DNA from 2 places in the Spirosoma luteolum genome. Region 1 is predicted to be linked to the other one. Evidence: riboswitches for the same ligand, from Rfam matches in the RefSeq annotation. Region 1 holds a riboswitch; the other holds the start of a gene.

What was found. A riboswitch is a leader RNA that binds a small molecule or an ion and turns the genes downstream of it on or off. The one in region 1 is predicted to bind thiamine pyrophosphate.
Region 2: linked by a shared signal. The riboswitch ahead of thiS (sulfur carrier protein ThiS) and the one ahead of ACYVAC_RS16890 (TonB-dependent receptor) in region 1 are both predicted to bind thiamine pyrophosphate.

The regions. Positions count from the first base shown of each region.
Region 1 is NZ_BAAGZE010000018.1:75,192-81,078, forward strand. It holds gene ACYVAC_RS16885 (IPT/TIG domain-containing protein) at 1-1,562, shown strand, start outside; gene ACYVAC_RS16890 (TonB-dependent receptor) at 1,719-4,118, opposite strand; TPP riboswitch at 4,180-4,278, opposite strand; gene ACYVAC_RS16895 (DUF4926 domain-containing protein) at 4,358-4,582, shown strand; gene ACYVAC_RS16900 (tetratricopeptide repeat protein) at 4,673-5,368, shown strand; gene ribH (6,7-dimethyl-8-ribityllumazine synthase) at 5,443-5,887, shown strand, end outside.
Region 2 is NZ_BAAGZE010000006.1:309,869-315,755, forward strand. It holds gene moeB (molybdopterin-synthase adenylyltransferase MoeB) at 1-169, opposite strand, end outside; gene thiH (2-iminoacetate synthase ThiH) at 160-1,299, opposite strand; gene ACYVAC_RS11875 (thiazole synthase) at 1,321-2,097, opposite strand; gene thiE (thiamine phosphate synthase) at 2,094-2,729, opposite strand; gene thiC (phosphomethylpyrimidine synthase ThiC) at 2,741-4,618, opposite strand; gene thiS (sulfur carrier protein ThiS) at 4,621-4,824, opposite strand; TPP riboswitch at 4,918-5,015, opposite strand; gene ACYVAC_RS11895 (alpha/beta hydrolase family protein) at 5,118-5,887, opposite strand, start outside.

The DNA of each region.
Region 1 (5,887 bases):
TAGGCTCGTCGGTGGTTATTACGGGTACCAGCTTCAGTTCAACGCCCGCCAGCAACACGGTAGTGTTTAGTGGCAATGCTACGGCACAGGTTACGGGAGCGACCCCGACATCGCTGACGGTTATTGTACCGGCAAACGCGCAGAACGGCCAGATTGCGGTGACCTCGGGCGGTGTAACGGTGCAGTCGCCATCGACGGCGACCTTCAGCATTTCTAACCGGCCGGTACAGACGCTGCCCAACTCGATCACCGCCAACACCACACTGTCGGCCAATACAATCTATCAACTACGGGGCTATGTATACGTGCGGAATGGTGTCACGCTGACTATCCCGGCCGGAACGATTATTCGGGGAGGCAACCAGAGCCAGGACCCTGAAAATCAAAATCACGCCGGTACGCTGATCATCGAGCGCGGGGCTAAGATCGATGCGCGTGGTACGGCGCAGAATCCGATCATCTTTACATCGGGTCAGGCGGCCGGGTCGCGGAAGTATGGCGACTGGGGCGGTATCGTACTCATCGGTCGTGCACCTGTAAACCAAGGCTCGTCTCGTTCGTTTGAAGGCGGTATTGCCGGTACATTTGATTCAAACCTGAACGTAGCCGACGACAATTCGGGCGTGATGCAATACGTTCGGATCGAATTTCCGGGCGTTGCCCTGTCGGCAACACCAAACAGTGAAATCAACGGCCTGACCCTGTATCAGGTAGGCTCGGGTACGACGCTCGACCACATTCAGGTTTCTTACAGTGGCGACGACGCTTTCGAATGGTTCGGCGGTACGGTCAATGCCAAATACCTGGTTGCGCACAGAACGTTCGACGATGATTTTGATACCGATTACGGCTATACGGGTAAAGTTCAGTTTGGAGTAGCCCTGCGCGATCCGAATGTTGCTGACCAGTCGGGTTCGGAAGCATTCGAGTCAGATAACTTCGATCCGGGCGTACCCGTAACGGCTGGTCTGCCCAAGACGGCTCCTGTGTTTGCCAACTTCAGTGCGTTTGCCTTCAGCGCCACGCCAAGCAATGCGAATACGGCGGGTGGTTCGGGCGCATACCGGGCTGCTATGCACCTGCGTCGCAACACGGCCATCAGCATCTTCAACTCGGTTATGGCCGGTTTCCCCGAAGGGCTGCGGCTGGAGGGTACTGCCGATGGTACGCTGGCCAATATCAACAACGGTAGCCTCGAGCTGCAGGGCATTGTACTGGCTAACTCAGAGATTCCAAACTCGACCACGGTTGTGCGGGGTATCGGGGACGTGACGACGGCAGCTGCGCAGGCGTACTTCAACACGGCCGCTCGCAAGAACCAGATTATTCCTTCGAGCAGCATCGCTTCGCTGTTGCTCAATGCCAGTACCTTCAATCTGACTACGCCCAACTTCCTGCCTCAATCGGGATCTCCGCTGCTGGTGGCTACGAATGCAATCACGGGTGGTAAGATCGGTGACTCGTTCTTCACGGCAGCCCCGTATATCGGCGCATTCAATACCGAGAACTGGCTGGCAGGCTGGACGAACTTCGATCCGCAGAATACCAACTACGACAGATAATCAACCCTATTACTTTTCATATTGGTGTCGCACGAAAGGGCCGGAGCATTGCTCCGGCTTTTTTCTTGTACCTGACCCCCCACAAACGCCGGGGGGCTGCCCACCGACCAGCTGGTCAGTGAGCAGCCCCCCGGCTGATTGTTCCGTACGGATGGGCTAGAACCGGAGCCGAACCCCCGCCAGAAAGTTGCGGCCTGCCTGCGGGTAGTAGCCATTGTCGGCCGTCACGCGTCCTTCGCTGATGTAGGCGTAGGTATAGCCGTTCGATTCGTACTGTTCGTTCAGTACGTTGTTGAGTAGCAGCGTGAAGGCCAGTTCCTGCGCAAACCGTATACGGGGCGTGTAAATCAGCCGAATATCGTTGGTAAAATAGGGGTTCAGTTTACGGCTGTCCGACGAGGTATTGTCGAGGTACTGCTTGCCCACGTATTTCGACAGCAGACCAATCTCCAGTCCTTTGGCTGCCGTCAGCAGCAGCTGCGAACCACCAATGACGCCCGGTGAAAATGAAATATCGGTTTGCGTGTAGGCCCGCGACTCCTGTGATCCCGTATCGAAGTTGTCGAGGAACTCGGTGAAGTTGCGAACCTTGTTGCGGCTCAGCGTCAGGTTTGCATTCCAGCGCAGCGTTCGGCTTAGTTTCAGCGCCGACTCGATCTCGATCCCCGCGCGGTAGCTGGTGGGTATATTGATGCGGTTGTAGGCACCCACGTCGTTGAGCTGTCCCGACAGGACAAGCTGATTTTTGTAGTCCATGAAGTAGCCATTGATGGTGAGGGCTACCTTGTCGCGCTGGAGTTTGTAACCAGCTTCATAGTCGATCAGCCGCTCCGATTTAGGTCGGCTGGTCGGAGTCGACTGGGTATAGTCATCGCGGTTGGGTTCGCGGTTGCCTACGCCAACCGAGGCATAAACCGTATGCTGGTCGTCGATGCTGTAAGTCAGGCCGGCCTTGGGGTTGAAAAACGTCAGGCTGGCTTCCTGCTGGGTGTTCTGGAGCTGGCTGTTGAAACCCAGAAACGAGTAGTTGACCCGACGGACCTGCAGATCGGCAAAGGTGTTCAGGCGGGGCGTGAACTGGTAGAAAGCCTTGGCGTACACGTTTACATCCTGCTTGGTGGCATCATCGTCGTAGTAGCGCTGCCGGATATCGGTTGCCCCCGCCACACGGGCCCAGATCAGCTCACCGTAGTGCTTCCCCTTGTATTCGTTGATGCCCCCGCCGATGTTGGCTGTCAGCTTCCCGAAACCATTGTAATCGAGCGAAAACACGGTGCCGTAGAAATCGTTGTCGAGCCACCGGCGCCGGATAATATCGGTGCGGCTGATAATCGAGTCGCCGATCACGACATTGGGCAGCCCGTAGTTGCTGTACGTGTCGTTGGGCCGAAACTGCTCATAATAGCCCCGCCCTTTGGTGTAGAAACCCGACAGATTGAGCCGCCAGTTACGACTCAGCTCGTGCGACGTAATCAGCTGATAGTTGTCCTGCTGGTAATTATCGGTTTCATTATCGTAGGTGTACACGTTGTAGGTGCGGTTGGTACGCAACAGGCTCTCCGGTACACCGCCCCACGACTGATACGTTTGTTCGACGCCCGAAAATACGTTGAGCCGGACAAAGCTTTTGGCGCCATAGTAGCCGCCCGACAGGTAGAACGACTTTAGTTTGGAAAAGGCCCGGTCGACATACCCATCGGAATAGATCGACGACAGGCGCGCATCGAGCACAAAGTGGTTGTTGAGCAGTCCCGTACCCGCCAGCACGTTGACTTTGCGGGTGCCGAACGAACCCGCCGACAAATTAGTCTCGGCGTATGGCTTGCTTTCAAGTTTGGTAGTCTGGATGTTGAGGGAGGCACCGAAAGCACCGGCCCCGTTGGTCGATGTGCCCACGCCCCGTTGAATCTGCACCGTGCTAACCGACGAGGCAAAATCAGGCAGGTTGACAAAAAATGTCCCCTGCGACTCTGCATCGTTGTACGGAATCCCGTTGAGCGTCACGTTCACGCGGGTCGCGTCGGAGCCCCGGATCCGGATGCCGGTGTAGCCCACCCCGGCGCCTGCGTCGGAGGTAGTGACAATCGAGGGGGTAAAGTTGAGCAGTTGCGGAATGTCCTGACCCAGGTTCAGCTTGTCGAGGTCGCGCCGGGTCACGTCGGTATAGGCGATGGCCGACTTCTGGTTAGCGCGGGTTGCGCTGACGACCACCTCGTCGACCGCTACAGCGGCTTTCTGAAGCTGTATGGTGAGCGCACTACTCTGGGCCGGGTTGGCGGTGAGGGTTTGGGTCTGATAGCCCAGCAGCGAAATGCGCAGGGACAAAGGCGTTGCTTTAAGACTTGTGAGCCGGAACGCACCGGAGGCATCGGCGAACGTGCCCGCGAAGGAGCCCTCTACCGTAATGGCCGCTCCGGGCAGGGGTCCACCCCCGTCGGCATCGCGCACGACCCCCGACAATGCTAACTGAGCCAGCGCCGATCCGGCCGACAGACCGAGCAGCACAGCGATACAAAACAGGCAGCCGGAAAACCGCCCAAACGTCGTTTTTTTCATCACGAAAAAGCATGACGATAGGCAAAGGGGCCAAACCTACCTTTAGGTAAAACCAGTAAAATGTACAGTTCTAGTCCAGTTCCCTTCGCCGGCATTACCCGGATCAGGTTCAATGGGTATAATCTCAGCCCGTTGTATTAAGGCACCCCTTAGAAGATTAGCGGGGCAAAGTTAAGCTAAAATTAACATAACAAGACCCGTATTTTTACGTTTTCAACCGAGAATCAGTAGCGTAGCGTATGCAGGAATTTGACCTTGTGGTACTCCAGGAAGACAGCGAAGGAGGCCGTTTGAAAGCTGGCGATGTCGGCACTATTTTAACCGTATACAACGAAGGAAAAGCCTTTGAAGTAGAGTTTGTCACGCTGACGGGTGAGGCTGTAGCCGTCGAAACGCTGCTCCCCCACCAAATCCGGAGTGTTCGTTCCTCAGAAGTCATGGCCGTCCGCGATTTGGCCGAGTAGTCTGCGAAAAAACGCCTGCGTAAAGTTTTGAGCCTTACGCTTTTCAGCGATGGCAAATATTCCTACTTTTGCACTCCAAATTGCAAGCAAATGAGCAAAAAGAATGGCGGATTGGATTTTCTTGAAGATCCAGATGCACTAGAAGGCAAATTTGAAGAAGTAGGCGATTATTTCCAGCAGAACCGCACCATCGTGCTCGGTATCGTGGGTGCTATCGTACTGGCGGTCGTTGGCTACTTCGGCTATCGGTATTATATCAGCAGCCAGGACGAAACGGCTCAGGCTGAACTTTTTCCCTCGATCTACCAGGTTGAAACCGACTCGCTGAAAAAGGCGCTGAACGGTGATGGCAAAACGCCCGGTCTGCTGGCCGTAGCCGACAACTATGGCTCGACCCCCGCGGGCAACCTGGCCGAGTTCTACGCTGGTATGGGCTTGCTCAAATCGGGCAAGTACGACGAAGCGATCGACCACCTGAAAGCCTTCAGCTCGTCGGATCTGCTGGTGCAGGCGCGTGCCTACGCCCTGATCGGCGATGCCTACATGGAGAAAAAGAGCTTCGACGAAGCCGCCGACTACTACCAGAAGGCTGCCGACTACAAGCCTAACAAATACTTTACGCCCGGCTACCTCAACAAGCTGGCGATTGCCTACGAACAGGCTAAACAAACCGACAAAGCCATCAGTACCTACGAACAGATCATCGAAAAGTATGGTCAGTCGTCGGAGGCTGCCAGTGCCCGCAAGTATAAATCGATGCTGGAAGCTACCGTTGGCGAGTCGTAAGCGTATCTGAACCTATCAATACTGCAGAAGGACAAAGCCAATCGGGGTTTTGTCCTTTTTTTATTCTCTATTCCATGGCATCCGAACTCAAAAATCTCAGCGAATTCACCACCGGCAACCTGCCCGACATCAGTCACCGCCGGTTTGCGATTCTTGTTTCCGAGTGGAACACGGAGGTGACCGAAGCCTTATACGAAGGCGCTTACCAGACCCTCCTGACCCACGGCGCCCAGGCCGATCACATCATTCGGGGTAATGTGCCGGGCAGCTATGAGCTTACGCTGGCGTCGCAGTGGTTTGCCCAGCGCGATGACATTGATGCCGTTATTGCCATTGGCTGCGTCATTCAGGGCGAAACCAAGCATAACGATTACATCAACCATGCCGTGGCGCAGGGCCTCACCAATGTGAGTCTCAAAACCGGTAAGCCGGTCATCTTTGGCGTACTGACACCCAATACCCAGCAGCAGGCCATGGACCGGGCGGGTGGTATCCACGGCAACAAAGGCGACGAGGCTG
Region 2 (5,887 bases), on a different contig from region 1:
GTGTACCGATGCCCGCAGCCGTCAGGTACTGCAATACGGGGCAGCCCAGCCCCCCCGCCCCCACCACCAGTACCCGGGCGTTTTTGAGCGCTTCCTGTCCGGCGTCGCCCAGTTCGGGCAGCAGCAGGTGCCGGCTATACCGGCGTCGGTCGGCGTCGGTTAGTGGCATAGCGGCATCAGCGAAGCATCCCAGTCTTTCCAGACCGGCTCGTAGCCCGCCCGGCGAATAACGGCGGCCATCTCGGCGGGCGACCGCTCGTCCGAGATGTCAAACTGTTCCAGCGACTGCGGGTCGACCACGTAGCCGCCGGGGTTGGTTCGGGAGCCGGCGCTGAGGCTGGTGATGCCCAGCGACAGCACATGATCGCGAAACCGCGGGCTTTCGCGCGTCGACAGCGATAGTTCGAGGTCGGGGCTAAACAGCCGGTAGGCGCAGATCAGCTGTACCAGTTCGCGGTCGGTCATGCAGGCGCCAAACGCGTGGCTGCTGACGCCCTCGGCCCCGAGCCGGTCGATGGGGCGCAGGCGGGGAAACGAAAGGCTGTAGCGGGTTTTCCAGTACGTCCGCTCGAGGTAGCGCAGGTGCAGGGCGGTAAACACACTGTCGGTGCGCCAGTCGGCCAGCCCCAGCAGCGCCCCCAGGCCCATGCGGTGGATACCGGCGCGCCCCAGCCGGTCGGGCGTTTCCACGCGGTAGCCGAAGTTGGCTTTGCGTCCTTTGGGGTGGTGCAGGCGGTAGCGATCGGGGTCGTAGGTTTCCTGGTACACCAGCACCGTATGGAGGCCGTCGGCCATCAGCTGTTCGTAATCGATCTGGTCCAGCGGCTGCACTTCCATCGACACCTGGGCAAACCGGCCCCGCAGCTGCCGCAGGGCGTTTTGCAGGTACGGCACGCCCACCGTCTGCTGGGCCTCGCCCGTCACCAGCAGCACGTGCTCGTAACCCATGCCCCGCAACGCATCGGCCTCGCGGCCCATCTCGTCGTCGGTGAGGGTGCGCCGGCGAATTTTGTTGTCGACGCTGAAGGCGCAGTAGGTGCAGATGTTCTGGCACTCGTTCGAGAGATACAGGGGGGCGTAGAGCTGCATGGTTTTGCCAAACCGCTGCTGGGTCAGGCGCTGGCTCTGGCGCGCCATCTCCTCCAGATACGGCGCGGCCGCCGGCGAGATTAGCGCCTGAAAGTCGGCAAGCGACCGGTCGGTACGGGCGAGGGCACGCTCCACATCGGCGCTTGTTTTGGTGGCCCAGGCCGCCCGGGTAGCCGCCCAGGCGTGGTGCGCGAGGATGTCGGTAAACATAAGAAGGGAAACAGACGGTGACTACAGATCCAGAAAGGCAGTGAGGGGGCTGCTGGCGTCGGCCCGGTCGAGTACGGCCCCCAGCCGGGCTTCGTAGGCCAGCCGGCCGGCTTCTACCGCCAGTCGGAACGCGGTGGCCATCTGCACCGGGTTATCGCTGACCGCAATAGCCGTGTTGACCAGTACAGCGTCGGCGCCCAGCTCCATGGCTTCGGCCGCGTGTGAGGGTGCGCCGATACCCGCATCGACCACCACGGGTACGCTGCTTTGTTCGATAATCAGCGCCAGAAAATCGCGGGTGCGCAGCCCCCGGTTAGAGCCGATGGGGGCACCCAGCGGCATCACGGCCGCCACGCCCACCGCTTCGAGCCGCTTGCAGAGCACCGGATCGGCGTGGCAGTACGGCAGCACCACAAAGCCCCGCTTCACCAGTTCTTCGGCGGCCCTGAGCGTTTCGATGGGGTCGGGCAGCAGGTAGCGCGGGTCGGGGTGAATTTCCAGTTTGATCCAGTTCGTTTCGAGGGCTTCGCGGGCCAGTTCGGCGGCAAAAACGGCTTCGTGGGCCGTCCTGACACCCGAAGTGTTGGGCAGCAGGTGCTGGTGGGGCGCGTTGAGGTGCGCCAGCGTATCGTCGGCTGGGTTGGCCACGTCGACCCGCTTGAGGGCCACCGTAACCAGCTCCGAGCCCGACGCCCGCAGCGCATCGGCCATCAGGGCCATCGAACTAAACTTGCCGGTGCCGGTAAACAGCCGCGACGTAAACTGCCGGTCGGCCAGGTAAAAGGGTTGTGCAGTCATAAGGTTGTCGGATAAGCGGTGATGGGTTGAATGCCCGACAGGGCAGCCAGCAGGGCTGGCACCTGGGCGTCGGGATCGCGGGTGATGGCCTGCGAAACGGCAATGCCCGCTACGCCTGTTGCCAGCAGGTCGGGCACGTCGGCGAGCTGAATGCCCCCGATGGCTACCACCGGCAGCGGCATACCGACCGACCGGCAGTAGGCCAGGATGCGGGTGTAACCCGCCAGCCCGAGCACCGGGCTGAGACCGGTCTTGGTGGTGGTGAACCGGTAGGGCCCCAGCCCGATGTAGCTGGCTCCACCGGCCCAGTGCCGGGTAATGTGCTCGGGGGTATTGGCCGTGCCGCCGATGATAACGCCGGGGCCCAGCAGCCGCCGGGCGTCGGCCACGGGCAGGTCGTCGTTGCCGACGTGCACCCCATCGGCGCCGATGTCGCCGGCCAGCGCCACGTTGTCGTTCAGGATGAAACGGGCGCCAAACTGCCGGCAGATGGCCTGCGTGTCGAGGGCCATGGCTTTCCAGTCGGCGGGACGAACGTTTTTCACCCGCAACTGTACCCAGTCGACACCGGCGCGGCAGGCGCGTTCGGCCTCGGCCGGGTGGGCCGTAATGTAGTGCAGCGAACTGATCATGGGATGGGCGGTTAGTGGTACAGAGCGCTTCCCTGTTCAACAAAGGCGCGGGCTTTGGCGGCCATGGCTTCCTGCAGGGCATCGGCCTCGGCCAGCCCCTGCTGGTCGGCGTAGTCGCGCACGTCCTGGGTGATTTTCATGGAGCAGAAATTCGGACCGCACATCGAGCAGAAGTGCGCCGTTTTAGCCCCTTCGGCCGGCAGCGTTTCGTCGTGGTACGACCGGGCCGTATCGGGGTCGAGGGCGAGGTTGAACTGATCCTCCCAGCGAAACTCGAAGCGGGCCTTGCTCAGCGCGTTGTCGCGGTACTGCGCGCCCGGGTGCCCTTTGGCCAGATCGGCCGCGTGGGCGGCAATTTTGTAGGTAATCACCCCGTCTTTTACGTCCTGCCGGTTGGGTAATCCCAGGTGTTCTTTGGGCGTCACGTAACAGAGCATGGCCGTGCCGTACCAGCCGATCATGGCGGCCCCGATGGCCGAGGTGATGTGGTCGTAGCCCGGCGCGATGTCGGTGGTGAGCGGCCCCAGCGTATAGAACGGCGCTTCGTCGCAATGCGCCAGCTGCTTTTCCATGTTGGCTTTGATGAGGTGCATCGGCACATGGCCGGGCCCTTCGACCATGACCTGCACATCGTGCTGCCAGGCGATCTTGGTTAGTTCGCCCAGCGTTTCGAGTTCGGCAAACTGAGCCGCGTCGTTGGCGTCGGCAATAGAGCCGGGGCGCAGCCCGTCGCCCAGCGAAAACGACACATCGTAGGCCTTCATGATGGCGCAGATTTCCTCGAAATGCGTATAGAGGAAGTTTTCCCGGTGATGGGCCAGGCACCACTTGGCCATGATGCTGCCCCCACGCGACACGATGCCGGTTACGCGCCGGGCCGTCAGCGGAATGTAGCGCAGCAACACCCCCGCGTGGATGGTGAAATAATCGACCCCCTGCTCGGCCTGCTCGATCAGCGTGTCGCGAAACAGCTCCCAGCTCAGGTTTTCGGCTTTTCCGTTTACTTTTTCGAGGGCCTGGTAGATCGGTACGGTACCCACCGGAACGGGGCAGTTGCGGATAATCCATTCGCGGGTTTCGTGAATGTTTTTGCCCGTCGAGAGATCCATCAGCGTATCGCCCCCCCACCGGCAGCTCCACACGGCTTTCTCGACTTCTTCGTCGATGCCCGACGTAACCACCGAGTTGCCGATGTTGGTGTTGATCTTGACCAGGAAGTTGCGCCCGATAATCATGGGCTCGCTTTCGGGGTGGTTGATGTTGGCCGGGATAATGGCCCGCCCGGCGGCCACCTCCTGCCGCACAAACTCGGGCGTGATACGGTTGGCTGGCGTATGGGCGCCGAAGCTGTTGCCGGGGTGCTGCTGCCGGAGCGGGTCGGTAGCCGGCAGGGCATCGATGCGCTGGTTTTCGCGAATGGCGATATACTCCATCTCGGGCGTGATGATACCGCGCCGGGCATAGTGCAGCTGGGTCACGGTCTGGCCGGCCCGCGCCCGCAGGGGCGGCCGGATGTGCTCGAACCGCAGCGCATCGAGTCCCGGATCGGCCTGCCGCTGCTGCCCGTAGGCCGACGACAGACCGGGCAGTTCTTCCACGTCGGCCCGGTCGCGAATCCAGGCCTCGCGCAGGCGCGGCAACCCTTTTTTGAGATCGATGGTCACGTCCGGGTCGGTGTAGGGGCCACTGGTGTCGTAGACAGTGACGGGCGGGTTGGGCGTGCGTACCGTACGACCGCCGACCTGACTCACGGTATCGGAAACCCTGATTTCGCGCATGGCGACCTGAATGGCGTGTAGCTGACCGGGCACGTAGATTTTGCGCGAGCCGGTCAGTGGCTGGCGGCTGATGGGCTCAGCCACGGGCGTTGGTTTCGATGACTGGCTCATGGCTATCCTCCCTGCGTGGCCTGAATAAGCGTGATCGAATCGTTTTCGGCCAGCTGGGTCTGTGCCCAGCGGCTGCGGGGCACAATGCGGTCGTTGCAGGCCACGGCCGTGCCGTTGCGGTCGGCAAGACCGAGACTGTCGAGCAGGGCCAGCAGGGTGCCGGCGGGCGGACAGTCGACGGGTTGTGAATTGAGTTGAATGAGCATGGTTTGGCAACCGGTTTTGGTTAGGCCAAACAGCAGGGGAAGAACAGCGCCGACCCGACTCGACAAACGCCAGGGGCGCGCCGGTACAGGCTGGTCAGCCGGATCACTTTTCCCTTCGCAGGCATTATCCTGTTCAGGTTCAAAGGGTATCATCTCAGCCCGCCCGAAAGCGAACACCCCTAAAGTCTGGCTTGAAGTAAGCAGCGGTAAAGGTAACCGTTTTTTAGAACGCCAAAAAAGTAAACGCCACAAAAAAGCCCGCTGCAGCGCAGTCGGGCTTTTCGTGGGATCGGTCAGCGGGCGTTGATAAAGCGGGCCATGGCCGTGGCCAGCCCGGGCGTCAGCGGCAGATCGGGCCGGACGTAGGTTTGCAGGTTGGCCAGCTGGTCGGTACCGTCGACGTTTTTGAGCATATGGGTCATGCCCGGAAAGAGCAGCAGCAGGGCGTCGGGGCGGGCGGCTTTGAGGGCCTTCGCTTCATCGACACCCACCTGCATGTCGCGCTCACCGTTGACCAGCAGCACCTTTCCCCTGAAGCCCCGCAGTTCGGCGGCCGGGTCATAGCGCATCCACGACATCATCAGCGGCTGGGTCGACGGTTGCAGTACGGCCATGGCCACCGGCTCCGGCTGGCGCACCGGCAGACCCGCCCGCAGCGAATCGAGGTCGGCCCAGACGCGCTGCCGCTGGGCCTCGGGCAGCCCACCATACTGGGTTTTCAGTACTTCGGCAATGCTGCGCCCCGCGCCCGAGAGCGAGATGTAGGCCGGCACCCCGGCCCGTTTGGCCGCCAGCATACCCACGAGCGACCCTTCGCTGTGGCCGGCTACGATGACCCGCGAAAAGCGCCTGTCGGCCTGCAGCTGCCGGATGAAGCCCAGCGCATCGCTGACGTAGTAATCGAACCGGAAATCCCTGATGGGCAGCCGCGCACTGCCCGCCAGCTGTTTGGCACCGGCGTAGCGTTTGTCGTAGCGGGCCACGGCAATCCCCAGCCGTGCCAGGCTGTCGGCCAGCATCCGGAACGGAGCCCCCTTCACCGTACCCAGCGTACCGAGGGGTA